One region of the Shouchella oshimensis genome, then DNA from elsewhere that is predicted to be linked to it. Evidence: a T-box and tRNA genes for the amino acid it is inferred to sense, from the RefSeq annotation. Region 1 holds a T-box; the other holds one or more tRNA genes.

The links. The T-box of region 1 lies ahead of glyQ (glycine--tRNA ligase subunit alpha). A T-box ahead of a tRNA ligase gene usually reads a tRNA of that ligase, here a tRNA-Gly.
Region 2: it encodes a tRNA-Gly, which carries the amino acid that the T-box ahead of glyQ (glycine--tRNA ligase subunit alpha) is inferred to sense. The anticodon was not compared.

What each region holds. Positions count from the first base shown of each region.
Region 1 covers NZ_JAMQJY010000006.1:100,357-112,467, reverse strand. Annotated here, with positions in the region: gene NDM98_RS22165 (HD family phosphohydrolase) at 1-1,351, shown strand, start outside; gene ybeY (rRNA maturation RNase YbeY) at 1,317-1,784, shown strand; gene NDM98_RS22155 (diacylglycerol kinase family protein) at 1,768-2,160, shown strand; gene NDM98_RS22150 (cytidine deaminase) at 2,176-2,571, shown strand; partial or broken gene era (GTPase Era) at 2,564-3,480, shown strand; gene NDM98_RS22140 (YqzL family protein) at 3,705-3,848, shown strand; gene recO (DNA repair protein RecO) at 3,869-4,633, shown strand; T-box leader at 4,665-4,844, shown strand; gene glyQ (glycine--tRNA ligase subunit alpha) at 4,925-5,815, shown strand; gene NDM98_RS24800 (glycine--tRNA ligase subunit beta) at 5,808-6,038, shown strand; gene glyS (glycine--tRNA ligase subunit beta) at 6,025-7,887, shown strand; gene ccpN (transcriptional regulator CcpN) at 7,928-8,563, shown strand; gene NDM98_RS22115 (pyruvate, water dikinase regulatory protein) at 8,618-9,421, shown strand; gene NDM98_RS22110 (YaiI/YqxD family protein) at 9,744-10,220, shown strand; partial or broken gene NDM98_RS24795 (toprim domain-containing protein) at 10,284-11,294, shown strand; gene NDM98_RS24790 (DnaB-like helicase N-terminal domain-containing protein) at 11,303-12,091, shown strand.
Region 2 covers NZ_JAMQJY010000001.1:1,239,878-1,251,988, reverse strand. Annotated here, with positions in the region: gene NDM98_RS06790 (efflux RND transporter periplasmic adaptor subunit) at 1-317, shown strand, start outside; gene NDM98_RS06785 (ABC transporter ATP-binding protein) at 310-999, shown strand; gene NDM98_RS06780 (ABC transporter permease) at 992-2,221, shown strand; gene NDM98_RS06775 (phosphocarrier protein HPr) at 2,993-3,256, shown strand; partial or broken gene ptsP (phosphoenolpyruvate--protein phosphotransferase) at 3,260-4,983, shown strand; partial or broken gene NDM98_RS06765 (MarR family winged helix-turn-helix transcriptional regulator) at 5,192-5,586, shown strand; gene racE (glutamate racemase) at 5,626-6,426, shown strand; gene NDM98_RS06755 (GerMN domain-containing protein) at 6,574-7,671, shown strand; gene rph (ribonuclease PH) at 7,791-8,558, shown strand; gene NDM98_RS06745 (XTP/dITP diphosphatase) at 8,548-9,147, shown strand; gene NDM98_RS06740 (metallophosphoesterase family protein) at 9,163-9,681, shown strand; tRNA gene NDM98_RS06735 (tRNA-Gly) at 9,866-9,936, shown strand; tRNA gene NDM98_RS06730 (tRNA-Arg) at 9,947-10,020, shown strand; gene NDM98_RS06725 (hypothetical protein) at 10,147-10,479, opposite strand; gene ilvD (dihydroxy-acid dehydratase) at 10,815-12,111, shown strand, end outside.

The DNA.
Region 1 (12,111 bases):
CTACCCTTATATTGGCTTGGGCTTATTCGTATTGATTTTAATGGGTATGATGCTTTATTTCATCCAAGAATCGAATACCACCGTACGAAATAATAACTCTCATTTTCTAATGTATATCCTTGTTTTTGTGATTGTTACTTGTTTGATGAAAGTGACAAGCTATACGGAACTGCTAGGAGTTGTTGGCATCGGTTATGTTGTGCCAGTAGCTGCTGGAACCATGCTTTTGACGCTACTTTTAAATACAAGGATCGCCTTGTTTACAAGTGTATTATTTGCAACGGTTGGTACAGTGCTCTATAGCCAAGAAGGCGCATCTTCGTTTAATGTGACCTTTGGTTTCTATTTATTAATTAGTTCATTGGCAGGTGCGTTATTTCTAAACACTTCAAATCGAATCACAAGGCTTCTTAGAGCAGGTTTTCTAGTAGCTTGTATCAATGTCATTGCCGTATTAACATTACTATTCATCAAAGGCATGCAGAATAATTGGATTGAAGTAGGCTTCCATCTTGGAAGTGCAGCTTTTTCAGGAGTGGCGGCTGCCGTTTTGACAATTGGGTTACTTCCTTTTTTTGAAACTGGATTCTCGATTTTATCCGTCTCAAAATTAATTGAGTTATCAAATCCAAATCATCCATTGCTCCGAAAAATATTGACAGAAGCACCAGGTACATATCATCATAGTGTAGTTGTCGGTAATCTCGCGGAAGCAGCCTGTGAACGACTTGGTGAAAATGGACTATTAGCACGAGTCGGTGCTTATTATCATGATGTTGGAAAAACAAAGCGACCACATTTCTTTATTGAAAATCAATTGAGGCATGATAATCCTCATGATAAAATTTCACCTCAGTTAAGTAAAACCATTATTATCTCACATCCTTATGATGGCGCAGATTTGTTGCGTGAGCACAAAATGCCAAAAGAGATTGTAGAAATTGCTGAGCAGCATCATGGTACAAGCTTGCTTAAGTACTTTTATCATAAAGCTAACCAGGAAGTTGAGCAGCCATTGCCGGAATCTCAGTTCCGCTACCCTGGACCAAAACCTCAAAATAAGGTAGCATGTATTGTTGCTATTGCTGATAGCGTAGAAGCGGCAGTCCGATCAATGCCAAAACCTACACCTGACAAAATTGAAACATTGGTTAATAAAATTATTAAAGATAAGCTTGAAGATGGGCAATTTGACGAATCCGAAATCACATTAAGAGAGTTAAATGATATTGCCCTATCCATGCTTGAGACTTTAAAAGGGACATTCCATCAGCGAATTGAATATCCGGATGAAATAAAAAAAGGTGGGAAAGAACATGGCGATACTCGTGGAAACAATGGACGAGACTGACACGTTAACAGATAAACAACTTGAGCTTATCACAGCAGTACTCACACATGCTTCTGAATTAGAAAAGCTAGAAGGAGAAATTGAAGTCTCAGTTAGTTTTGTAAATGATGAAGAGATAAGGCAACTGAATAATGAACATCGGGGGATTGATCGAGGAACCGATGTGCTTTCTTTTGCATTAAATGAAGGAGAGGAAGATTCAGTTGAGTTAATAGAAGGCATGCCTAATTTACTCGGTGATATTATTATTTCAACTCCAAGAATAACGATGCAGGCAGAAGAATACGGTCATTCATTTGAACGGGAGCTTGGATTTTTAGTCGTTCATGGCTTTCTTCATTTGCTAGGGTATGATCATCTAAATGAACAAGACGAGAAGATTATGTTCGGCCGCCAGGAGGAGATCCTAACAAGTTATGGGCTTGTCAGATAGGAATCAGAGGGGATTTAGACGTCTACTACGTTCTTTTGTATTTGCAGCACATGGCCTTAAGCATGTGATAAAATATGAACAAAATATGCAAATACATCTTATATGTTCTATTGTTGTATTTGCAGTGGCCTGGTGGTTAACATTGCCTCTTGAGCATTGGTTAGTCTTATTACTTGTCATCGGAGGTATGTTCTCCTTAGAAATTATGAACACAGCTGTAGAACGTACGGTTGATTTATATACAGAGGAGTTTCATCCACTAGCCAAACGAGCAAAGGATGTGGCAGCAGCTGCTGTGTTTGTTTATGGCGTGTTTGCTGTTATTATAGGAATACTAATCTTTGGCCCACCATTTATACAAATACTATTTTATTAAAAAGGGGTTACATCTATGCATGATCATTTAATGGAAGAAGCAGCTAATGCGAGGAAGCAAGCGTATGTGCCTTACTCCTCTTTCCCAGTAGGAGCTGCTCTTCTTATGAAAGATGGTACGATTTTTCATGGGGCAAATATTGAAAATGCTTCATTTGGGTTAACAAACTGTGCGGAAAGAACAGCACTGTATAAAGCCTACTCAGAAGGAAATAGAGAGGTACAAGCAGTTGCTGTTATTGCAAATACCGATGAGCCAGTTTCACCTTGTGGAGCCTGTCGTCAAGTGATGATGGAATTATGCGGACCAAATGTTCCAGTATATTTAGGAAGTACAAATGGAAAAATAGTTACAACTACAGTGGCAGATTTACTGCCTGGTGCATTTAAAGCGGGGGATATGAATGAGTAATCAACACGAGAATGAGCATAAATCAGGTTTTGTCAGTTTGATTGGCCGACCAAATGTCGGTAAATCAACGTTATTAAATCGAGTAATTGGTCAAAAAGTTGCGATCATGTCGGACAAACCACAAACAACACGTAATAAAATCCAAGGTGTATTTACTGATAATGATGCACAGATTGTTTTTATTGATACACCAGGTATTCATAAACCGAAGCATAAGCTTGGTGATTTTATGATGAAGGTAGCAAAAGACACATTAAAAGAAGTCGATATCATTCTCTATTTGGTTGAAGCGAATGAGGCATTTGGACCAGGTGAACAATACATTATTAATCGCTTAAAAGAAACATCTACTCCTGCATTTTTGATTATTAATAAAATTGACTTGGTGCATCCAGATGAGCTGTTTGCGTTAATTGATACATATAGACAAAAACATGAGTTCAAGGAAATTATCCCGATCTCTGCATTAAGCGGAAATAACGTGCCAGTCCTTCTTGATCAAATCAAAGATAAACTGGAAGAAGGACCGCAGTATTATCCTGCTGATCAAGTAACAGATCACCCGGAACGATTTATTGTTGCTGAATTAATTCGAGAGAAGGTCCTTCAGTTAACACATGAGGAGATCCCACATTCAATTGCCGTGGGCATCGAACGGATGAAAAAGCGAGAACACAAAGATATGGTCGATATTCAGGCGACGATTGTGGTAGAGCGATCTTCACAAAAAGGAATTGTTATTGGTAAACAGGGATCACTTCTAAAAGAAGTAGGAAAACTTGCTAGAGCCGATATTGAAGCCTTACTTGGTTCAAAGGTATTTCTAGAACTTTGGGTCAAAGTCGAGAAAGATTGGCGGAATAAACAGCTCAGCTACGAGACTTTGGTTTTCGCTCGGATGAATACTAAAAATAGGACAATACTTTTAACAATGGTTGGGTTACTAGCCATTGTTTTTTTGTAGGGAAAGCCTTATCATAAAAAGAAAGACCCGAGAAAAAATGTCAATTTAAACGTGTGAGTGTTTGTCAAGGTTTATGATTTAGTAATATTTCCTTAACATGTTCTAACTTAATCAGGTGAAACTAGGAGTACAGGTGGAACGATTTCTTGACAAAGGAGTGAATTCTGACATGCTCGATTTATCTTGGAAAGTTTTTACTAATACTGGAAATCTAGATACGTATTTATTAATCAAGGAGCTTGAGCGCGATTCAGAAGCAAGCATTGAGTCAGAAAATACAACTGATATAACGCTTGATTCATCCTCTCAGTAACAAACAGCTAGGTGGTTACGATGTTAGATAGAGTAGAAGCAATTGTCATTCGAACCGTAGATTACGGAGAAACCAATAAAATTATCACACTTTATACAAAAGAACGAGGAAAAATAGGTGTAATGGCAAGAGGGGCTAAAAAACCGAGAAGTCAGCTCTCAGCTGTTTCTCAGCCGTTTATATACGGCTCTTTTGTCATTTATAAAGGTAGTGGATTAGGTACGTTAAACCAAGGGGACACCATTAGTTCTTTCCGCAAAATCAGAGAGGATCTCACCTTGGCCGCTTACGCGATGTATATCGCTGAAATGGTAGATAAGCTTACTGAAGAGAATCAACGTTATCTATGGCTATTTGATTGGCTTTACCTAAGCCTTGAGAAGATGGCTAGTGGGGCAGACCCAGAGGTTATTACCCGAATCTTTGAAATGAAAATGCTTGATGTTGCAGGTATTAGCCCGCAACTTGATCAATGTGTGTGTTGTGGATCAACGGAAACACCTGTTGCGTTTTCCATTCGCTTTGGCGGATTTATATGTAGGTCCTGTTTGCATCGGGATGAGCATGCATTTCCATGTTCATCTCAGACGGTTCGATTGCTACGTCTTTTCTATGAAATGAATTTGCATCGACTCGGAAATATTTCATTAAAAAAAGAAACCAAACAGGAACTTAAGCAGATCATTCGTGCTTATTATGATGAATACTCTGGTGTTACCTTAAAGTCTAGACGGTTTTTGGATCAACTTGAACGTATGGATTTAGGTCCGAATATTGACACGTAGTATGATCTTATGTATGATTTTACTAATATGAATACGTGCATTGATGAAAAGAAGTACCTGCAATAATCTGATTTAAGCGACTTAGGGATGGTGTAAGCCTAAGATTCAGATAGCAGCGAAAGGCATTTCTGAGCACAACTAACGAAAGTGGTTCGTACAAATGAGTACGGATAAGTAGGGTGGAACCGCGGGAAAAGCTCCCGTCCCTACGCTGATTACAGCGTAGGGACGGGAGCTTTTTGCTTTTGCTGCCGCCTTTATGCGAGTGAACTAATGACAGGAGGCTGTACGATGAACGTACAACAAATGATTTTAACATTACAGCAATATTGGGCAAAGCAAAATTGTATTATTATGCAAGCATATGACACGGAAAAAGGTGCAGGTACAATGAGCCCTTTTACGTTACTCAAAACGATTGGCCCAGAGCCATGGAATGTGGCGTACGTTGAACCTTCAAGACGCCCGGCTGATGGACGTTATGGGGAAAACCCCAATCGCCTGTATCAGCATCACCAATTTCAAGTTGTGATGAAGCCGTCACCACTTAATATTCAAGAATTGTATCTTGATAGCTTAAAGGAAATTGGAATAAATCCGTTAGAGCATGATATTCGATTTGTCGAGGATAATTGGGAGAATCCAACACTTGGTTGTGCAGGACTTGGTTGGGAAGTATGGCTTGATGGTATGGAAATTACCCAGTTTACGTACTTTCAACAAGTTGGTGGACTGGAAGCAAGTCCGGTATCGGCAGAAATTACGTATGGCTTAGAACGACTTGCTTCTTATATTCAAGATAAAGAAAACGTGTTTGATTTAGAATGGGTTGAGGGATTTACGTACGGCGACATTTTCAGTCAAGCCGAATACGAGCATTCTAAGTACACGTTTGAAGTATCGGATACAACGATGCTCTTTTCATTGTTCCAAACGTACGAAAAAGAAGCGGGCAGAGCATTAGATGAACAGCTTGTTTTACCGGCATACGATTATATCTTGAAATGTTCACATAGCTTTAACCTGTTAGATGCACGAGGAGCCATTTCTGTAACCGAACGTACAGGATATATTGGTCGCGTGCGTACACTTGCGCGACGTGCTGCTAGACTTTATTACGAAGAACGGGAACGCCTTGGCTTCCCTCTGTTAAAAGCAAAGGAGGAGTCGAACCATGAGTAAGCATGATTTTTTACTAGAGATTGGACTGGAGGAGCTTCCGGCTCGATTTGTCACTTCATCCATTAAACAGTTAAAACAACTGGTTGAAGAGTGGTTAAAAGAGCAGCGACTGGAGTACGTGGCAGTTGAAGGCTACTCGACGCCAAGACGTTTGGCTATATTAGTGCGAGACTTAGAAGACAGTCAACCAAATCTGGAAAGCGAATCACGTGGACCAAGCTAAAAAAATTGCAGTAGCAGAGGATGGTAGCTGGTCTAAGGCGGCTCAGGGCTTTGCTCGTGGTCAGGGTGTCTCACCTGATGAGTTATTTACAAGTGAAGTTAAGGGAACGGAGTATGTGTTCGCGAAGACTTTCCAAGAAGGGAAAAAAACGCTTGAGTTGCTGCCTGCATTAAAGGATTTAATTACGTCGATGCATTTCCCTAAAAACATGAGATGGCACGATTACAGTCTTCGTTTTGCTCGTCCAATTCAGTGGTTAGTAGCATTGTACGGCAAAGAAGTGATTCCATTTTCGATCACGTCCATTCATTCAGGTGACAGTAGTCGCGGACATCGTTTTTTAGGTGAAGACGTGAAAATAACGAATCCAAATGAGTACAAAGAGCTTATGCGAAAGCAGTTTGTGTTAGTTGATGCTGAGGAACGAAAACAAACGATTCGCTTGCAGCTAGAAGAGCTAGCTGAGCAGGCTGGATGGGTTATTCCTGTAAATGAAGAATTGCTTGAAGAGGTAAATAACTTAGTGGAGTGGCCAACTGCTTTAAGCGGGAAATTTGAAGAAGAATTTCTTAGCTTACCAAAAGACGTTTTATTAACAACAATGAAGGAACATCAGCGTTATTTCCCAGTAGAGAATATGGAAGGCAAGCTGTTGCCTCACTTTATAACTGTACGTAATGGCGATTCTAGTCACATAGAAAACGTTGCTAGAGGAAATGAAAAAGTGTTACGCGCTCGCTTTTCGGATTCAGCGTTTTTCTATAAAGAAGATCAAAAGATGGATATTGATGCAGCTGTTAGACAGCTTGATGCCATCGTGTATCACGAAGAATTAGGTTCCCTTGGAGATAAAGTAAAACGAATCAAGGATGTTGCTGCCAAACTTTCCACTCATCTGGACCTTTCTCAGAGCAATCAAGAATTTGTACAACGTGCAGCTTCTATTAGTAAATTCGATCTTGTTTCTCAAATGGTCGGAGAATTTCCTGAACTTCAAGGTTTAATGGGTGAAGAATATGCGCTCTATTTGGGAGAAAAAGCAGAAGTTGCAACAGCTATTAGAGAGCATTATTATCCACGCTTTGCGGGTGACAGTCTGCCTGAGACTAAGATTGGTTTGGTTATAAGTATGGCGGACAAACTTGATACGATTGTATCGTGTTTTGCAATTGGTTTAATCCCAACCGGTTCTCAGGACCCTTATGCCCTAAGACGTCAAGCGTTAGGACTAGTACAAATGGCTGTAGAGAAACAATTGGACATCCAGCTAGATACTCTACTTAATCTTGCAGTGGAAACGGCAGAAGATCATGGATTGAAGATAGAAAATAAAGAAGAATTGCTTCAGCAGTTGAACGAATTTTTCACGTTAAGAATGAAATATGCTCTTTCTGATAAAGGCATAGAGTACGATGTTGTTGATGCTGTTTTAACAGATGAACAGGCGACGATTACGTGGACGTTTTCAAAGGCGGCGTTACTTTCAGAAGCTCGTAAGCACGAGAACTTCAAGAAAGTGGTGGAAGCGTTAAGCCGTGTCACAAATATCGCCAAAAAAGCAGAAGCGACTGTTGAGATAAACCCATCCTTGTTTGAAAAAGATGAAGAGCGTTTATTATATGATCGTTACAAAACCTTATCATCAACATTGAAACAATATAAGGATCAAGGACAAGTAACGGAGGCTTACAAAGCATTAGAAGAGAGTGTGCCACTTGTTCATCAATATTTTGAACATATTATGGTTATGTCAGATCAGAAAGAAGTAAAAGAAAATCGTCTTCAACTGATGAAGCAGCTGGCTGCCGAAATCGAAGCCTTTGCTCTGTTTCAAAAGATTGTGTTTTAAAAGGTTGGATATTTGTTATTGAAAAGGGCGGTGAGTTCCTATCGAGCTATCTAGTAGGCAAGAACAAATTCTTACCATTGTAAAAGAAAACGCTCCGATTACTGGGGAACATATTGCGGAAAAGCTCTCGTTAACGAGAGCTACACTGCGACCGGATCTAGCGATCTTAACAATGTCTGGTTACCTAGATGCAAGACCACGGGTAGGCTATTTCTATACAGGAAAATCAAATACTCAAATTCTGTCAGACAAAGTAAAAACCATCACTGTGGACCATTACAAATCTAGACCTGTTGTTGTGAATGAGTCCTCATCTGTATACGAAGCCATTACGACGATGTTCCTCGAGGATGTGGGCACACTTTTTGTAGTAGATAAACTCGCCACTCTTTCAGGAGTTGTTTCAAGAAAAGATTTATTGCGAGCAAGTCTTGGTCAGCAATCACTTGAAACAATCCCTGTTGGTGTCATTATGACTAGAATGCCTAACATAACCGTTTGTCATGGTGATGACTTTATTATAGATATCGCTAAAAAGCTCATTACAAAACAAATTGATGGTCTGCCGATTGTCAAAAAGGTCACTCATGGAAGTGGATATGAAGTAACAGGTCGTATTACCAAAACAAATATCACAAGTTTACTTGTTGACTTGGCTAATAATGAATCCATTTAAGCGAATGAAAAACAAATGCTTATTTTACAAGGAGATGTTCTGATGGAGGAAACGATTTATCGTCCAATTGTTTATGTAGTATCTGACTCTGTAGGGGAAACAGCGGAACTTGTTGTTAAAGCAGCCGTAAGCCAATTTAGTGGATCTGGAGTAGAACTTAGACGTATTCCCTATGTCGAGGATAAAGGAACGATTGAAGAAGTCGTTTGTTTAGCAGCTCAGGCTAAAGCGTTAATTGCGTTTACACTTGTTGTTCCTGAGATGAAGGATTATTTACTTATTCGAGCAGCAGAGGAAAATGTGGAAACCGTTGATATAATCGGGCCAATGCTGCAAAAAGTATCTGAGCTGACGAACAAAAAGCCCCGATACGAGCCTGGTGTCATTTATCGCTTAGATGAAGATTACTTTCGTAAAGTCGAAGCAATTGAGTTCGCTGTAAAATATGATGATGGACGAGACCCTAGAGGTATTATACGAGCTGACGTTGTACTAATTGGTGTCTCTCGTACTTCTAAAACACCGTTATCACAATATCTGGCTCATAAACGACTAAAGGTTGCGAATGTGCCTTTAGTGCCAGAAGTAGAGCCACCAGCAGAACTTTTTAAGATTTCTCCGCAAAAATGTATTGGACTTAAAATTAGTCCTGAGAAATTAAATAGTATTCGTACTGAGCGGCTTAAAGCATTAGGCTTAAAATCGGAAGCGAACTACGCTAATATTAATCGTATTAAAGAAGAACTTGCTTATTCTGAAAAAGTAATGAGTCGCATAGGATGTCCTGTAGTGGATGTTTCAAATAAAGCTGTGGAAGAAACGGCAAACTTAATTTCAAATATGTTTCAACGCAAATAAGAGATTATATCGAAGCTCTTAGTGTTTAAATGGACACTAAGAGCTTCCTTTATCATTCATTTTACGAGTTCTAAGATAAAACTCTGTTCAAATGGACAATTATTACGTATAATAAAGAATTGTGATTTCATGTCTATTTCACATTTAAATGGTCTATTTTTTAATGAGAACAAATAAATTTGAAAAGTCAAGACTTTTTCCAGTTTTTTTGGTAATGATAGTAAGGAATACTTTGAGTAAAAAGAAGATAAATCAGCTATTACCTTACATTTTTCGACGAAATTCAACTTTTTCTGCTTTTTAGCAGGATTTTTTTAAGGGAGTGTGGAATCAACTAAAGACAATGAATGAGACTAAAACGATCACACACCTTTTTGTTGACGCAGATTCCTGTCCTGTAAAAGAAGAAATTCTTGCTTACCGCTTCGAACCTGATTTGAGAATTGTGTTTGTGATGTCTTATGCACATATGATGACTCTTCCTCCTGAAGTTGGCCAAGTCATGGTCGATTCGGATAAAGAAGCTGTGGACCTCTATATTATGAATAAGATTAGAGCTAGTGATATCTGTGTGACACAAGATCACGCCTTGGCATCACTGCTTCTTAGAAAAAAGGTAACAGCTATTTCTCCCAGGGGTGAAAGGTACCTAGAAGAGACAATTGAACAGTTACTCGAGGTTCGATATAAGTCTGCTCAAAAACGCAGAAGAGGTATTCGCACAAAAGGACCAAAACCTTTTACAATGGAGGATCGAAATCGATTTGTGAAAGAATTAAAGATTATTTTGCAAAAATAGAAGGAATACAGAAAAAAAACTCGAATCTTATTGTCTTGTGGTAGATTTTATTTATGAACGGTGATGTATATGAGTTCCCGAATTCCTGAGGAAAAGATAGAAGAAGTTCGTAAATCAAGTGATATTGTGGAAGTCATTAGCCAATATGTACAACTTAAAAAGCAAGGTAAACAGTATACAGGTCTGTGTCCGTTCCACGGAGAGAAATCACCCTCTTTTTCAGTCTCACCAGAAAAGCAGGTCTATCACTGTTTTGGCTGTGGTGCAGGAGGCAATGTATTTACCTTTCTGAGGGAGCATGAAGGATTTTCGTTTACAGACTCGGTTAAATATCTAGCGAATAAAGGAAGCATCTCACTACCTGAAGAAGTGTATCAAACTAACGAGTCGCAATCGACAGAGCGCTTTCGTGACCTTTTTAAAGGACACGATGCAGCCGCAACCTTTTATCAGCGTGTTTTTGCGCTAACTGACGAAGGAAAAGCCGGTCGTGAATATGCGGACAGTCGTGGATTCACAAATGAACAGTTGAATCACTTCCAAGTTGGATTTGCTCCAGTAGGCTGGAGAACCTTTCCACATTTTTGCTTAAAAAAGAATTTCAATCAACTACAATGGTTGAGGCTGGCCTATTGGCGGAAAGAGAGAAATCTGAAGGGGTGTATGATCGGTTTCGAAGTAGATTAATGTTCCCGATCTGGGATGTTCAAGGTAGAGTTGTTGGATTCAGCGGAAGAATTGTTGGAGAAGGTAAACCGAAATACTTAAACAGCCCTGAAACGCCTATTTTTCAAAAAAATAAGCTCTTGTACGGTTTACACTTGGCTAAATCGGCCATTCGAAAGTCGAATGTTGCCGTATTGTTTGAAGGAGCAGCGGATGTTGTTGCTGCTTGGGGAGCAGGTGTTGAAAACGGCGTAGCAACGTTAGGCACGGCTCTAACCGAGGAACACGCAAAACGGCTGCGTCGTAATGCTGAGACGGTACTTATCTGCTATGACTCTGACCAAGCTGGGCAAAGCGCTGCCTTCCGATCAGCAAGTGTACTAGAGCAGGCTGGCTGTATGGTTAGTATAGCCCATATGCCGGAAGGACTTGATCCCGATGACTACATTAGAACATACGGACCAGAACGATTCCAATCTGATGTTATAGGGGCAAGTCAAACGGTTATGGCCTTTAAGATGAGATATCTTCGTCAGGAGAAAAATCTCCAAGATGAAGGAGAAAGAATGGTCTATATTGAAGAAGTATTACAAGAGCTTGCTAAACTTCCGCGAGCAATTGAACGTGACCATTATCTCAGGCAGCTTGCTGATGAATTTTCTTTATCGTTGGAGGTTCTTAAACAAGAGCAATACCGAATGTATAAGGAATCAAAGAAAACGTATACTGCTAATGAAACATTGGAAAAGAAAGCAGTTAGCACAACTCGACAATTTAGACAGAAGCGACTTTTGCCTGCATTCCAAAATGCTGAACGGATTTTATTAGTTTTGATGATGAATGATGAAGATCTTGCTTGGCGGATACAGGAACGCCTTGGAGCCGCTTTTAATGTTGATGAACATCAAGCACTATTTGCGTATTTACTCGCTTATTATGGAAAAGGCAATGAGGCAAACCCTAGAGAGTTTCTTCAAAGTATTGAGGATCACTCACTTGTTCGCTTAGCTTCAGAGCTTTCTACGATGACGGTTAATGCAGATTGTTCTGAAGAAGAACTAGAGGATTATGTCAAGCAGATTGAAAACTACCCAAAAAGGGTATTGATAGAGAAGAAAGAAGTTGAATCCAAGCTTGAACAGGATCCACTGACTCAAGCAAAATTATTAATTGAAATACAGCAGCTAAAGAGAGAGCTTTCCTAGAAAGCCAACTTAAGATGATA
Region 2 (12,111 bases), on a different contig from region 1:
CTGAACATGAGGGCCTTGAGATTGGCTATCATGTAAACGTAGAACCAATGATGGCAGAGGTTGAAGATACATCTGATCAAGTTATGATTGGTCAAGATTGGACATTTGAAGAAGATGGCGTCTCATATGTTTGGAAGATAAGCGACGAACAGACGTGGATGAAGCAGGAAGTTGAAGTAGGAGAATTCAACGAAGAAATGTACACGGTCGAGATTTTGAGTGGCTTAATAAGTGAAGACTATATCACATATCCTGAGCCTGCTCCAACTGAGGGACAAGAAGCAACATTATTTGAAGAGGAAGTTTATTATGATTAAGCTGACTAAAATCTTCAAGTCTTATAAATTAGGTAAAGAAGAAGTACCGATTTTAAAGGATATTAACCTAACGATTGAAAAAGGTGAATTCGTAGCCATTATGGGCCCATCAGGCTCAGGCAAATCAACGTTAATGAACATTCTCGGTTGTTTAGATAAACCAACCTCTGGTGACTATGCATTAGATGCTGTTAATATGCTTGTAGGAAAGGATAGCTTTCTTGCTGAGATTCGAAACCGTTCGATTGGGTTTGTTTTTCAAACCTTTCATCTGATGCCACGATTGACAGCACAACAAAATGTAGAGATGCCGCTTATTTATAGTGGAATTAAGAAAAAGGTTCGTCGCGAAAAAGCGAAGGACGTGTTAGATAAGGTTGGTTTAGCGGAGAGGGCATCCTTTAAACCATCGAGTTTATCAGGAGGGCAAAAACAGCGAGTAGCGATTGCGCGCGCATTAGTTAATGAACCTTCTTTTATTCTCGCAGATGAGCCAACCGGTGCACTTGATACAAAAACGAGTGAGCAAATTCTTGATCTTTTTACAGAGTTAAATAAAGAAGGCATCACTATTGTTATGATTACTCACGATAAAGAAGTAGCCGAAAAAGCGGATCGAACGATATATATTCGAGATGGTCAGCTGTTTGTGGAAGAGAAGGGAGAGCCTGTGCATGCTTGAGAACATTAAGCTGTCCTTTCAATCCATCTTTGCACATAAGATGCGTTCAATCCTCACGATGCTTGGAGTCATCATTGGAATAGCGGCGATTATCGCCATTGTTTCCATGATACAAGGGCAAAGTGAAGTGCTTAAAAGAAGTATTATCGGAATGGGGAACAATACGATTCAGGTCACGTACGAGGACCAAATGAATAGTGGCCAAGATGACTATTGGGGTGGAGGAGAGACATATCTCTCAGCACCACCAGTCACAGAGGATACTTTAGATACAATCAAAGCTGATCCTGTTGTTGAAACGATTGCATTGTTTCATAAAACATGGGGTCCAGAGACGTATCATCAAATGAACACATCCTATCCAGAGACGTATGCGGTTGATAGTACCTACTTTGATTTGTTTCCAATTGAATTACTTGAAGGAAGAATGTTATCCGAAGAGGAATTAAATGCAACCTCACAGTTAATCATGATTAATGATGACGCGAGAAATGAATTATTTGATGGTGGAGAAGCTGTTGGACAAAGTATTGACTTAAAAGGAACTCCTTTTAGAGTTGTTGGTGTCTTTACAGATAAAAAACCAATGGATGATCCGTATTTTGATGACTGGCCGCAACCAAAAATGTATGTGTCTAAAGCGATTTGGCCACTAATTAATGGTTATGATGCGCCTACTCAGATCTTAGTAAAAGCCGTTTCAACTGATACGATCCAGCAGGCAGGTGAAATGACTGCAAGCTATCTGAATGCCGATCTGTCCGATTTGGAAACAGCTACGTACCGAATTCCTGATCTTCAAGCAATTACAGAAGATCTAGAAGCAGCGAATCAGACATTTGCCTTTTTGCTTGGCGGCATTGCAAGCATTTCATTATTAGTCGGTGGTATCGGTGTCATGAACATCATGTTAGTGTCAGTAACAGAGCGTACAAGAGAGATTGGTATTAAAAAAGCACTAGGTGCAAAACGCTACATGATCTTAATGCAATTTCTAACAGAAGCCATTGTGTTAACAAGTGTAGGTGGAGCTTTAGGAGTACTGCTTGGAATTGGAGCAGCAAAAATTGTCTCTAATATCATGAACATGCCATTTTATATTTCCATCTCAGCAATCGTTGGAGCATTAGTGTTCTCAATGTTAGTTGGCGTCATTTTTGGACTGTTGCCATCTATCAAAGCCTCAAAACTACAACCTGTTGATGCGTTGAAATATGAATAGTTAGTAGTTTACGGATAACCTAAAAACGGCGAATGATCCTGAACAGTGGATTGTTCGTCGTTTTGATTTTCGATAAAAGGGATGGAGGAAGGTATCTGCAGACATTCTGCTCTAGTGTGGCGAGGAACGGCTTGGTATAGGGAGAAGTCTCTTGGTGCGCTGTAGGAAGTTCTTGCTAAAGTTGCCCGTTCTCTTGCTAAGGTAGAGAGGCTCTTGCTCCCACCGCGATTTTTCTTGGAGTAGAGGCACGGAGCTTGGTAAAAGCTTGATTCCTCTTGATGTTTCGTTAATTTCTCTTGCTACCCCGGCTCCTATCTTGCTGAATCGGCAATCCTTCTTGGTTCTGATCATAACTTTTTTGGTATCGCCCTTCATCCTTCGTCCTTTTTGTCTCATCTTCATGAATTTTTTAAGTATTATCTTAAAAAAAGGATGAACACTAAGACTTATGATTGATAATTAAATTTTGTGTATGATATACTGTTCATGATCTACTGCTACGCGTGGCTTCTAAAGGTTTTTATTAGATCTTCTCATGCAGAAGAGAAGCGAAATACATGTACTTAGGTTAAAAAGAGGCATGGAACGGTTCGGATCAGAGCAGTGTGGGCTTCAGTCGTCCAGATAAAAAGTCTGTTCTATTTATCGGGAATATGCTATTCTTTTTTTTGAACTAAATGGGTGATTGTAAAGATGTTTAGCATATAATAAGCTACACGTCTAAATGAACCTGCATTTTTAAACTATTTTAAGAAAAGAGGCTGATTCATTATGGCAGAAAAAACGTATAAGATTACAGCAGAAACAGGAATTCATGCTCGTCCGGCAACACAACTTGTAAATAAGGCTGGGCAATTCTCTTCAGATATTACTCTTGAGTATAAAGGGAAGTCTGTAAATCTTAAATCCATTATGGGTGTTATGTCTCTTGGTGTTGGCCAAGGTGCAGAAGTGACAATTAAAGCTGACGGATCAGATGCAGATGATGCACTTGCTGCAATTGAAGAAATCATTAAAAACGAGTTAGGGGAATAACACATGCCACAGGTAATTACTGGCATAGCTGCTTCCCAAGGCATTGCAATTGCAAAGGCCTATGTGCATGAAGAGCCTGATTTCACGATCAGCTCTTCAGAAGCATCTGACCCAAGTGCTGAGATTAATCGTTTTGAAGACGCTCTCAGATTGTCGAAGGAAGAGCTATCTGCCATTAAAGATAAAACTGAACAAAATCTTGGTGCAGATAAGGCTGAAATATTTGCAGCCCATTTGCTTGGTCTTAAGTGACCCCGAGTTAATTGATTCAGTTAAGGATAAGATTACGAATGAGAAACGTAACGCTGAATTTGCTCTTAATGAAGTAGCAGATCAATTTATAACTATTTTCGAAAATATGGATAATGAATATATGAAAGAACGTGCTTCGGATATTCGTGATGTCTCTAGACGTGTGATTGGTCATCTTCTAGGTATTGAAGCAGGTTCACTTGCTACAATTACTGAAGAAACGATTGTCATTGCTGAAGACCTTACACCATCAGATACTGCACAGCTAAATCCTCTTTTTATAAAAGGGTTTGCTACAGATATTGGCGGTCGTACATCCCATTCTGCAATCATGTCTCGTTCACTTGAAATTCCTGCAGTTGTTGGTACAAAAGAAGCCACAAAGTCAATTAAAACCGGCGACATTGTAGTTGTGGACGGCATTGATGGTGAGGTTGTTATCAACCCATCTGAGGATGTATTGGCTACGTTTAAACAAAAGAAAGCTGATTTCCAAAAGCAAAAAGACGAGTGGGCTAAGCTTGTGAATGATCAAACAACTACGTCTGATGGTGAACATGTGGAGCTTGCTGCAAACATCGGAACACCAAAAGATTTAGATGGTGTGATCGCAAATGGGGCAGAGGGAATTGGTCTGTACCGTACTGAATTTCTTTATATGGGTCGAGAAAATCTTCCTTCAGAGGACGAGCAGTTTGAGGCGTATAAAGAAGTCGTTGAACGAATGGAAGGGAAACCAGTTGTCATCCGTACATTAGATATCGGTGGCGACAAAGAACTTCCTTATTTAGATCTTCCTAAAGAAATGAACCCATTTTTAGGTTTCCGTGCAATTAGACTTTGTCTTGAGCAACAGGACCTATTCCGTGTTCAGCTTCGTGCTCTTCTTCGTGCAAGTGCATATGGAAATCTAAAAATCATGTTCCCAATGATTGCCGTTCTTGAAGAGTTACGTCAAGCGAAAGCATTGCTTAACGAAGAAAAGGACAAGCTTATTTCTGAGGGAGTGACTGTTTCTGATTCAATTGAGGTAGGTATTATGGTTGAGATTCCATCTACAGCCGTTGCTGCACCTCAATTTGCTAAAGAAGTTGACTTCTTTAGTATTGGAACAAATGATTTGATTCAGTATACTTTTGCAGCGGATCGTATGAATCAACAAGTGTCTTATTTGTATCAGCCTTATCATCCAGCTATTTTGCGTCTGGTTGAAATGGTTATTAAGGCTGCTCATAAAGAAGGCAAATGGGTTGGTATGTGCGGAGAAATGGCTTGGGATGAAATAGCTATTCCGTTATTACTTGGATTAGGCCTAGATGAGTTTAGTATGAGTGCAACGTCTATCCTGCCAAGCTAGAAGCCAGCTATTAAAGCTGTCTAAAAAAGAATTGGCAGATTTTGCCCAAAAGGCTCTTGAGCTAGATACGGCAGATGAAGTGGCTCAGCTTGTTAAAGCAGAATACATCACTGAGTAATGAATTTGAAAAACGGACGCCGATTTGGTTGTCCGTTTTTTTGTGGCTAGACATGGACATTTCAAGTCTTTTGTTAGTAAGACTTGAATTCCTATATGAAAAAAGAGAAAATAATGAATAGATATAGAACCGTTATGAATAGGAGGTGCGATAATTGAACCATGATCAAATTGAAGATATTGAGCGATCATTACGCAGAGTAGCAGATATGGTCAAACAAAAAGGAAGAGTTATACTTTCTCAATTCCCTATAACCCCCCCACAGTTTGTGGCACTTCAATGGTTAAATGAAAAAGGTGACATGACAATTGGAGAACTATCCACCAGTATGTACTTAGCTTTTAGTACAACGACAGATCTAATTGATCGGATGGAAAAAAGCGAGTTAGTTGCCCGTGTGAAGGATGCAAATGATCGCAGAGTGGTTCGTATCCATCTGCAGAAAAAGGAAAAACGATTATTCAAGAAGTGATTTTAAAAAGACAGGATTATTTAGAAAATATTCTAGCAGATTTTACTGCTGAGCAAGTGGACACGCTCGAACAGAGTCTAAGCTTACTCCATGACCAAATGAAAGTAGTAAAATCAACCAAGACATCATAGGTGGCTAGTAACATATAGATAGAAATTGAGGGAGACACGTTGGATAGACCGATTGGAGTCATTGATTCAGGCCTTGGTGGATTAACAGTCGCAAAAGAATTAATGCGACAGCTGCCGAAAGAGGAGATTGTGTATGTAGGCGATTCAAAGCGTTGTCCTTATGGTCCACGACCACAAGAGGAAGTACGAACGTTTACGTGGCAAATGATTACGTATCTACAAACTAAAAATATTAAAATGCTTGTTATTGCATGTAACACCGCTGCAGCAGTAGTGCTAGAGGAAGTAAAAAAGGCACTAGATATTCCTGTAGTTGGAGTTATCTATCCAGGCGCATCCAGTGCACTGAAAGCAACAAAAAAAGAGCATGTCGCGGTCATTGGTACAACTGGTACCATTGCTAGTGGAGCGTATTCAAAGGCGCTATCAGCTATTAATAGCAATGTTCAAGTAGAAAGTCTTGCATGCCCTCCATTTGTCCCGCTTGTAGAACAAGGGATATTTTCAGGTGAAGAAGCAAAAAGGATCGTTTCACATACATTACAGCCTTTATCAAGAAAAAACTTTGATACGCTAATTTTAGGGTGTACCCATTATCCATTACTTACCCCACTCATCAAAGAATGGGCAGGATCTGATATCTCTTTAATCTCTTCTGGAGAAGAAACGGCAAGAGAAGTTAGCGGGCTGCTCTATCATGCAGAGACGGCCTATACTGATGAACGAATTCCTCGTCATACCTTTTTTACAACAGGTGAAGAAGAGTTATTTAAACGATTAGCAGATCAGTGGCTAGAGATGGATGTCGGTCAGGTGCAAACGATTAACATTGATCTATAGATTACTAGTAAGAGTTAGACAGTGAACCTCAATAGATGTTCACTGTCTTTTTTTGTGCAGAAAAAGGTTTGTCTAAAGTTTGCTTGGTCTAAATCTCTTAAAGGCTCGTATACATGAAAGTACAAACCATTAAGGGAGGGAACATGAATGCGTAAATACTTGAAAATGGGCGTTCCGCTTTTTATTGTGGCTACACTCATTACGACTGGGTGTTCATTTGGATCAAAAGATGCGGCAACAGATTTGGATAAACCTCAAGTTAATTACGTGGAAGAGGGCGAACAAATAGATTTAGATGAAACAGGAGAAGAAACGGAAGAGGCAGAAGAAGGTGAAGAAGGTGAAGAAGGTGAAGGACAAACGGACGCAGCTACAGAGACGGTTCAACGGGAGTTATACCTTCTTGATGCAAACGGATTAGTTGTGCCGCAAACATTAACTCTTCCAAAACAAGAGGGCGTATTAAAGCAATCTCTTGAATACTTAGTTCAAGATGGTCCGGTAGATGAATTGTTACCTAGTGGGTTTCAAGCAGTACTTCCGCCTGGAACAAGTGTAGATGTCAATTTAAAAGAAGATGAAAAAACAGCAGTTGCTGACTTTTCAAAGGAATTTGAATTTTACGATGCAAATAAAGAGCAGCAGATTCTTCAAGCGATTACGTGGACATTAACTCAGTTTGAATCCGTAGAAAAAGTGCAAATTCGTATAAATGGATATGATCAAGAGGTAATGCCACTTAATAAAACGCCGATTGGAGATGGTGTTAGTCGCTCCGATGGCATTAATCTTGAGTCAAACCAGGTTGTGGACCTTGTGAACAGTGAGGAAGTTGTACTCTATTTCTTAGGGCACCAAGGGGAATCTACTTATTATGTGCCAGTGACCAGAAGGGTAGAGGCTGGAGATGATGCACTAACAGCTGCCGTTAAAGAATTAATAGACGGTCCATCGATTGGAACAGGCTTAGTTTCTGAGATTCAATCAAAAGTGAATCTGCTAAATCAACCAGAAGTAAAGGATGGTACGTTAACCTTAAACTTCAACGAACATATATTTGAAAGTATTGAAAACATGTCAGTATCAGAGGATGTCCTAAACATGTTGGCTCTTACATTAACAGAGCAAACGGGAGTCGATAAAATCTCTGTTGAGGTGAATGGAGAGGCGTCTGTATTAAATCAAGACGGCGAACCTGCAGAACCAGTTTCGAGACCAAAACAAGTAAATGAGCAGTCTTTATAAAATGTTTTTGCTTTTACCTTTGCGTTTTTAAGGGGAGACTTTATAATAGATAGAGGTAGAGAAGGAGCTGTCAGCCCTTCTCTTTTCATTTTTTGAATAGAAAAGGATCGATATGAATGATGCGAATAGATGGAAGACAAACAAATGAACAACGACCTGTGGAGCTAGAGCTTCATTTTACAAAACACCCAGAGGGTTCTGTATTGATCTCAGTAGGAGACACAAAAGTAATCTGTAATGCGACAATAGAAGATCGGGTCCCTCCTTTTCTCAGGGGTAAAGGCAAGGGATGGATCACAGCTGAGTATGCGATGTTGCCAAGAGCAACCGCTGAGCGAACAATTCGCGAATCCTCTAAAGGAAAAGTGACAGGTCGAACGATGGAAATACAAAGACTAATTGGCCGTGCGTTACGTACAGTTGTTGACCTTAAGAAAATGGGCGAAAAAACAGTCTGGATTGATTGTGACGTCATACAGGCAGATGGTGGAACGAGAACGGCTGCGATCACAGGTGCATTTACAGCGATGTGTTTGGCCTTTGAAAAAGCATTAACAGAAGAAAGAATATCGGAGTGGCCAGTCAAGGATTATTTGGCAGCTATTTCTGTTGGCATAAATGCTTCGAAACAGATCCTACTTGATTTATGCTATGAGGAAGACTCAAACGCTGACGTTGATATGAATGTGGTTATGACGGGAAGCGGAGCATTGGTAGAAATCCAAGGAACAGGAGAGGAAGCTGTATTTTCAAGAAGTGAACTTACAGCTATGCTCGATGTGGCGGAAAAAGGAATTAAGGAACTCATTTCCGAGCAACAGCATAAGCTTGGTAAAACAAGTGACCGTATCCAGGAGACAAAAGGAGTGAATACAGATGACATCTGAACTCATCATCGCCACAACCAATAAAGGAAAAATAAAAGAGTTTAAGCAGCTGCTTGAAGGGAATGGAACAGTCATAAAGTCTCTGCTTGATTATCCGAAAATCCCTGATATTCCAGAAGACGGACTAACGTTTCACGAAAATGCAGCGATTAAAGCGGAGACATTGTCTTCACTGTTGAACCGAACGGTCATTGCGGATGATTCTGGATTAGAGGTAGATGCTCTAAATGGTGCACCTGGAATCTATTCTGCAAGATACGCAGGAGAAGAGAAGGATGATGCAGCGAACATCACAAAGCTTCTTCATGAGCTGAAGGATGTGCCAGAAGCTGAGCGGACAGCAAGATTTATTTGTGTGATGGCTGTAGCACAGCCAGGTGAAGAGACTATTTATTTTAAGGGGCAGTTTGAAGGTTCGATTGCTTTGACGCCATCCGGAGACGCAGGCTTTGGATATGATCCTGTATTCTATGTACCTGCACTTGGTCAAACCGCTGCAGAAATCTCATCAGAAGAGAAAAATGAGCGCAGCCACCGTGGAAAAGCAATTCAAGAACTCTTAAGATATAAATACTTATTTGATCTGTAAGGAGGATACGCAACAATGAAAGCACTTATTATTAGTGATAGCCATGGATGGACAGATGAGCTAGAACAATTATTAGTAACGAAACGTGATGAAGTGGATCAGATTTTTCACTGTGGAGATTCTGAGCTTGTCCCTAATCAAGGGCCGCTTGCTGGAGTTATTTCCGTCAAAGGCAATTGTGACATGGGTCAAGATTTTCCAGAAGAATGGATCGAAGACACAAATAATGGACGTATGTATTTCACACACGGACACCTCTATCAGGTGAAAAGCCACTTGCAATCACTTGTTTTAAGAGCGGAAGAAGTTGGCGCAGATGTGGCCAGCTTTGGTCATACTCATGTCGCTACTTGTTTTCAAGAAAAAGGCATTGTATTTATCAATCCTGGAAGTATTCGTCTGCCTTCTGGTCGCAGAGACCAAACGTACTGTATCTGTGAATTAACGGATGCTACGATTGAAGTCACATACTATACGTATGACGGTCAAGAGATGCCAGAGCTTGGCGGAACATTTCCACGCAAAAACAACTAGAAGGAAAAGCCAAGGGACGGCTTCTTTTAGGAGTCGGTAAAAAGTGTGTTGCAACGCAAGCTTGAAGCGGTTTATACAACTTTTCAAGAAGAATATGACATAACTTATTGACAAAAATCGATTAATGGAGTATATTTATATTCGTCGCTGATATTTCTTTTTGAAAAGCGATTCAAACCATGATGCGGGTGTAGTTTAGTGGTAAAACCTCAGCCTTCCAAGCTGATGATGTGAGTTCGATTCTCATCACCCGCTTTTCGATTTTGTCCTAGTAGCTCAGCTGGATAGAGCAACGCCCTTCTAAGGCGTCGGTCGGGAGTTCGAATCTCTCCTGGGACGTCAGGATTATCTTTTTTACATACGTAATACAAAAAACGCCTTTTGCAACTTATGTTTGCAAATAGGCGTTTTTTGTATTATTTGAATGTGTTGTGATTGCTTGGAGCCAAGAAGGGTCGCTATTATTTACATTTTCAGGTGTATAGAAGTACACCGTCCACCCTTTTTTTGCAACACTCGTTTGATCCGTTCCTGCTTAGCTTGTGAACTAGCTTTTACAAAAGCTAACCTGTAAGGAATGAGAGCGACATTCGTATGAACGCCATAAATCGTTTGGTTAGGTGTTGGATACAAGTTGCGTTGATGGAGGATTTCACACAATTTTTTATCCATTACATCAGGACATCTTCTCCAACTGTCTGTCACGAGCACTAGATGGTTTAGCGGTTTTGGATTAAACACAAGTAAAAATGGTTTAATAAAAGAAATTCTCTGAAAAAAACGTTTTAATCGTTTCATTGTCATCACCTAATTGTACTATGCCCTATTTTCAAAAAAATATGACAGAATTTTTGAAAATAGCTAAAACTTTTTAATGAATAGTATGTAACCGCATACATTATAACGAATCTATCTAAATTATCAAATTATTTTCGTGAAAATGGTTGACCCTCGCATATAAGAGGCGTATGATAAGTCTCAATAACGAAACACTTTTAAGTAAGGACGTAAGAAATGTTAACAAAGAGCTCTAGTAAAAGATCACCGAATAATTAGAATGACTTAATGTTTTGCCCATGACAATGTTTAACATGGCTATAACAGAGATTACAGTGAAGTGGGAGCGGGTAGCAATGAGAAGTGACATGATTAAAAAGGGTATTGATCGTGCACCGCATAGAAGCTTACTTAGAGCAGCCGGTGTTAGTGAAGAGGATATGGACAAACCGTTTATCGGTGTTTGTAATTCATATATTGATATTATACCAGGTCATATGCACCTGAATAAATTTGCTGAAGTTGCAAAACAAGCGATTATTGAAGCCGGTGGGATACCATTCGAATTCAACACAATTGGTGTTGACGATGGAATTGCAATGGGTCACATCGGGATGAGATATTCTCTCCCAAGTAGAGAGATTATCTGTGATGCTGCTGAGACCGTTATAAATGCGCATTGGTTTGATGGAGTGTTTTATATTCCGAACTGTGACAAGATTACACCAGGTATGTTGATGGCATCCGTTAGGACGAATGTTCCTTCTGTTTTTGTCTCTGGTGGACCAATGGAAGCCGGACGTACAAAAGAAGGTCAGAGCTTGTCGCTTGTATCCGTTTTTGAAGGCGTTGGAGCTTTCTCATCCGGTAAAATGACAAGAGAAGAACTGCTTGAAATTGAACAGCAGGCCTGTCCAACTTGTGGATCATGTTCAGGAATGTTCACAGCAAATTCCATGAACTCGCTAATGGAGATGCTTGGATTAGCACTTCCGGGTAATGGAACAATTGTTGCTACATCAGAAAAACGTCATCAGTTGATTAAGGACGCTGCAAAGCACTTGATGAACCTGATTGAAAAAGATATTAAACCAAGAGATATTATTACACAAGAAACCATTGATGATGCATTTGCTTTAGATATGGCAATGGGTGGATCGACAAACACAGTCCTTCATACATTAGCTATTGCTCATGAAGCAGAAGTTGAATATGACATGAATCGAATTAATACAGTTGCTGAAAGGATTCCGTATCTTTGTAAAATCAGCCCAGCATCAGATTATTCGATGGATGATGTTCACCAAGCTGGTGGTGTAAGTGCAATTATCAAACAACTCTGTGAAATCGAGGGTGCGGTTCATCCGGATCGAATTACGATTTCCGGAAAAAGCCTCTATGAAAATGTGAAAGATGCAGAAGTAACAAATAAAGAGGTTATAAGGGACAAAGACACAGCATATAGTCCAGTGGGTGGATTATCCATTTTGTTTGGTAATCTTGCACCAGACGGGGCAGTTATTAAAGTAGGTGCAGTTGATCCTTCAATCCAAGTTTTTGAAGGAGAAGCGATTGTCTTTGAATCTCAAGAAGAAGCGCAAGAAAAGATAAATAAAGGTGAAGTTAAAGAAGGTCACGTCGTTGTTATTCGTA